DNA from 2 places in the Azospirillum sp. TSH100 genome. Region 1 is predicted to be linked to the other one. Evidence: predicted binding sites of a transcription regulator. Region 1 holds the regulator's gene; the other holds the start of a gene.

Region 1 (2,461 bases):
AACGGCGGTTCGGCTGCCGGATGGGCGGTTGAGTGCGTCGGTGAAGGGCGGCGGGCGGGTGGCCGAGACCTGGCGGGAGCGCGACGGCGAACGGTCGGCGGCGGATCCCTGGCCGGCGGCGGGCGGATGGAGTGAGGGAGAGCGATCGCTGAGCTGCGATGCGCTGGGGTGTTTGTACCGGGTCGGAGGGAAGACCGTGGCGCTGCCGCGCTTGTCGGATGCGCTGGATGAGGATTGCGGCGCGGTTGATGCCGTGGTGACGGCGGCGGTGGCGCGGCGGTGCCGGGCGGAATTTGTCGCCGACCGCTGGGCGCTGCGGCATGAGGGCGCGCATGCGCTGACGGTGACGACAGACGGAATTAGACTGGAGACGGTGCGGGGTGTCAGGGGAGACCGGCCGTGGACCGGGGGAAGGTGATGTCGCAGCGATCGCTCAACCGCGCCCCTTCCCCCTGTGCAGCGTCTCAGTACTTCCGCACCAGACCGATCAGCTTGCCCTGCACGCGGACGCGGTCGGCACCGAAGATGCGGGTCTCATAGGCGGCGTTGGCAGGTTCCAGGGCGACCGTGTTGCCCTTGCGGCGCAGGCGCTTCAGCGTCACTTCGCCTTCATCGACCAGGGCGACGACGATGGTGCCGTTCTCAGCCGAATCGCAGCGCTGGATGATGATGGTGTCGTGGTCGAGGATGCCGGCTTCGATCATCGAGTCGCCGGAAACCTCCAGCGCGTAATGGTCGCCGCTGGTCAGCATCGAGGCGGGGATGTCGACGAAGGCGCTGTTGTCGCGCAGGGCCTCGATCGGCGTGCCGGCGGCGATGCGGCCATAGAGCGGAAGCTGAACGGTCTCGTTCCCGGCGGCCGGGGTCGGAGCGGGGGGGGCGGTGTCGCGGCCGGCGAAGGCGAAATCGCCCTTGATGACGTTGGGCTGGAACTTCGGCTTGGGCGCGGTGCGCGAGCGGGCGGCGTCGAGACCCTCGGGGAGGCGGAGAACCTCAAGCGCGCGGGCCCTATGGGGCAGGCGGCGGATGAAACCACGCTCCTCAAGCCCGGTGATGAGGCGATGGATGCCCGACTTGGACTTCAGGCCCAGGGCGTCCTTCATCTCGTCGAACGACGGCGAGACACCGCCCTGGCCGAGCCGTTCGTGGATGAACAGCAGCAATTCGTGCTGCTTGCGCGTGAGCATGGATGCCTCCCGGCCGTCGCCAGACTGAAGATGGAACAAAAACTAAACGTTGCTCCATGTTCTAGTTTGGTTCCTGCTGCCCGTCAAGCCCCCCATCGGCTTGTTTTAGAACTTGAATGGAACATCTGGAACGCCGTGAAACAGTTTTCCGGGTGATGTTCAACTGTTCAATCCGCCGTCCTGGCGCTCCGTTCAAGTCTAGATGCTGAATACACCATCCGTCAAAGGGAGCACGCTCACCATGGCGCCGGCAGGCTCCGGATCGGCATGGGGCGGGCGTGGGATCAGGCAGTCGGCCTGGGCGTAGAGCGTGGTGATGGCGCTGTCCTGGCGGGAGAAGGGGGTGACGGTCAGCACCCCGTCAGGGCCGGCGGCGAGGGTGGCGCGCAGATACTCCTCGCGCCGGTCGTTGGCCTTCAGCGCGGCGGTCAGGCGGGCACGCAGCGGCGGACGGTCGTCCTCCGGCGGCAGGCCCTGAAGCAGCCGCAGGATCGGGCGCAGGAACAGGATGGCGGTGACGCCGGTGGACACCGGGTTGCCGGGCAGGCCCAGCAGCGGCACCGATCCGGCCCGGCCGAACATCAGCGCCTTGCCCGGCCGCATCGCCACGGTCTGCACCTCCAGCGCCAGGCCCTGTTCGGCCAGAACGTCACGAACCAGGTCGTAATCACCATGGGCCGCTCCGCCGGTGGTGACCAGAAGATCGCAGCCTGCCGCCCCCTTCGCCAGCGCGGCGACACTCTCCGGCGTGTCCTTGGCGACGCCGAGATTGTGAGCGAGGCCGCCCTGGGCGGTGACGAGGGCGCAGAGGCCTAGTGCGTTGGTGCTGACGATCTGACTCGGCCCCAGCGGGTCGCCGGGCAGGGCGATCTCGTCGCCGGTGGCGAGAATGGCGATGCGCGGCCGGCGATGCACCGACAGCCAGGGCACATTGCCGCCGGCGGCCAGCGCGATGTCGCGGGCGGTCAGGCGGCGGTCCTTCGGCAGCAACTGCTGACCCAGGGAGAAATCGAAGCCGGCTTCACGGACGAACCGGCCAGAGGCGACGGCGCGCCCGATCCGGACCGTGGCGTCGTCGGCGCTGCAATCCTCCTGCATCACCACGGCGTCGGCACCATCGGGCAAGGGAGCGCCGGTGAAGATCCGCACCGCCTCGCCGGGGCCGACGCTGCCGGTGAAGGCATGGCCGGCGGCGGATTCACCGATGCGGCGCAGGAGAACCGGAGATTCGCCGGTCGCAGCCACGATGTCGGCGGCGCGCACCGCCCAGCCAT
Region 2 (2,461 bases), 1.1 Mb from region 1:
CAACTACTGACCGGCACTCAACGCGCCCTGGCTGGGGCAATGGCCACTTTGCGGTGATCCGACAAGCGAATCTGTCGGTTGTCGGACATCGGCTGCCTGACCGGCCATAGCGCCGAGTTGCTTTGCGCGGCTTGCCCAAGGCCGCTTCCATTCCATTTCGCCACGTCGCGCCACCCAACACCGTCCCAGGCAAGCGTCCAGTCGCCCGGACGTCCGCCGCGGCACCGCTCCAGCGCGACCGACCAGCACGGCATGCCCAGCACCGGCGGGACGCCGACGGCGCGTGGAGCCGTATCCTCCTCCTCATCCAGGCTGGGAACGGCTTTCAGCCGCCAGCGGGTCACCGCGGCGCTCAGCCCTTCCGACCGCCGGTGGCGTCCGCCCGGCGCGGCAGCGCCCAAGTCCAGCAGGAAACCGGTCACTCCCGACGACTCGGCGGCCAGTTGCAGCCGCCGGCTGGCGGTCAGGTCCAGCCCCTCCAACTCGCCCAGCACCGCCGCCAAGGCGGAGCAGCGCAGCGCCTCCTCCATCGCCCACTGCGCATCGATCGCCCGCACCGCCCGCACGGCCACCAGACGGTCCGGGGTCAGGCCATAGGCGACCAGCCCCGGGGCATACAGGTCGCGCCCGCGCAGGATCCACAGCGCCGGCGTCCTCGGAGTCGCCAGCCGGGCCAGCAGCGCCGCGGCGAACCCGGTGCCCGCCCCCGGAGCCTCCGCCGCCACCGCATGGAGGCAGCCCAGCGGCAGCCCGCCGTCGGGCAGATGATTGTCGATCGACTCGACGCCGAACGGCAGGGTCCGCCCGCCCTCCCCGCCCGCTCCCTCGATCCGCCGGATGCGTGCGCGCAGATCGGCCAGCACGCCAGCACGATCGCGCGGCGCAGTCTCCGCGGACGAGGATGGGGGCGACGGCACAGGCATGACTCGGCTCCGTTCGGCAGGCTTATGTTCCCGATATGTTCTATCATGAACAGCTGCCAAGGGGGAGTCTGCGACTCCTGTCTTGTTCTGTGACCAACCGCCTCGAAATCAGTTTGCAATGGGCGTGGCGCCGATCTTTCCGCGCGGGGCCGCCTTGATGGTAGGACCGGCATTGTCGGCGGGCTTAGCCACGGTGGTGGAGGTGCCGCGGCTGCCGCGCGGGGTGTTGCCTTTCAGGCTCAGCAGATGCAGCCGGACATAGGCGGTGGACCCGCCGACCTTCACCGCCACCCAGTCGCTGTTGCGCACCCGGCCCAGCGTGGTCACCCCCTGGCCCGCCCCCAGCGTGGCGACGACGCCTGAACCGCCCGCCGGTTGGGCATAGGCCGGCGTCGGCTTGTCCACCTGCCACTCCCCATAGATCGGCTCCAGCCCGGTCCCGGTGTCGGGCGCGGTGCGCACGGTCGGCGGATTGGGAACCCGCTGGTACGGCATGCAGCCGGGAACCATCAGCGTGGCCAGGGCCACCATCAGGGGAAGGGTACGCAGACGCCGGATCATCGCTCACCTTGGAGATGGAACGGTGCTTTGCAGGAGCGGGACAAACAGGGGCGGCAAACAGGGGAGTTGAGGACCTTCGGCGCGACCATACAGGAGGCTGCCCCCTCTTCGCCACCGCAGCGCACCCAAATTCGCTATGCGCTTTTTGGGGCAGGCCGCCCGGTTCTGAAAAATTATCTCAAATTCGATATTTCTCGTTCCACCTCCGCGCAGGAGTCACGAGCCACCCTGCGTATCTTGACCATCGAGACGCCCGAGACAAGCCCCACCGGCGCCGGTCAAAGGACGTCACCGCCAGAACGGCAGTCCATCACGACGCACTTCATGGGGGCACCGGCCATGATCTCCTCCCTCGGCAGTTCCAGCACAGCCGCGACACTGCAGAAATACTTCACCAAGGCGGACGCCAACGGCGACTCCTCGCTGTCGAAGGACGAGCTGCTGAGTTCGCTGGAAGGCACCTCGGCCTCGTCCGACAGCGACAAGCTCTCCTCGGCGGTCGACAGTCTGGTCAGCAGCCTGGACAGCGACAAGGACGGCTCGCTGAGCGCGACGGAGTTCAGCTCCTTCTCCAGCCAGTTCGATTACGCCAGCGGCAGCACCCTGCTGGCGGCGCAGGAGCAGGCGAGCAGCATGCAGCAGCAGCTCGCCCAGAACCTCTACTCCAGCCTGGACAGCGACAGCAGCGGCGGCATCAGTTCGGACGAGCTGACCTCCGCCCTGACCTCCGCCGGCCAGTCCAGCACCGACGCCGCGTCGCTGTTCAGCAGCCTCGACAGCGACGAGGACGGGTCGATTTCCGAGGACGAGCTGACCAACGCGCTGAAGGAGGCCGACGACAACCGTCCGCCGCCGCCACCGCCGCCCGCCAATGACAGCAGCACCACCAGCGCTTCGGACAGCGGCAGCACGGACTCGACCTCTTCCAGCTCGTCATCCTCGTCGTCTTCGTCCGCATCCTCGTCGTCCAGCACCGC

The links. The regulator LexA, encoded in region 1, represses DNA repair genes until DNA is damaged. The targets are predictions, from matches to a motif close to ATGTTCTANTTTGGTTC.
Region 2: a site for LexA is predicted at 948-964, ahead of E6C72_RS03365 (ImuA family protein). Genes of this name have one in related genera too.

What each region holds. Positions count from the first base shown of each region.
Region 1 is NZ_CP039634.1:2,362,224-2,364,684, reverse strand. It holds gene E6C72_RS11215 (ComEC/Rec2 family competence protein) at 1-418, shown strand, start outside; gene lexA (transcriptional repressor LexA) at 465-1,187, opposite strand; gene glp (gephyrin-like molybdotransferase Glp) at 1,386-2,461, opposite strand, start outside.
Region 2 is NZ_CP039634.1:708,643-711,103, forward strand. It holds gene E6C72_RS03360 (hypothetical protein) at 1-10, shown strand, start outside; gene E6C72_RS03365 (ImuA family protein) at 18-923, opposite strand; gene E6C72_RS03370 (SH3 domain-containing protein) at 1,032-1,484, opposite strand; gene xopAW (EF-hand domain-containing protein) at 1,824-2,461, shown strand, end outside.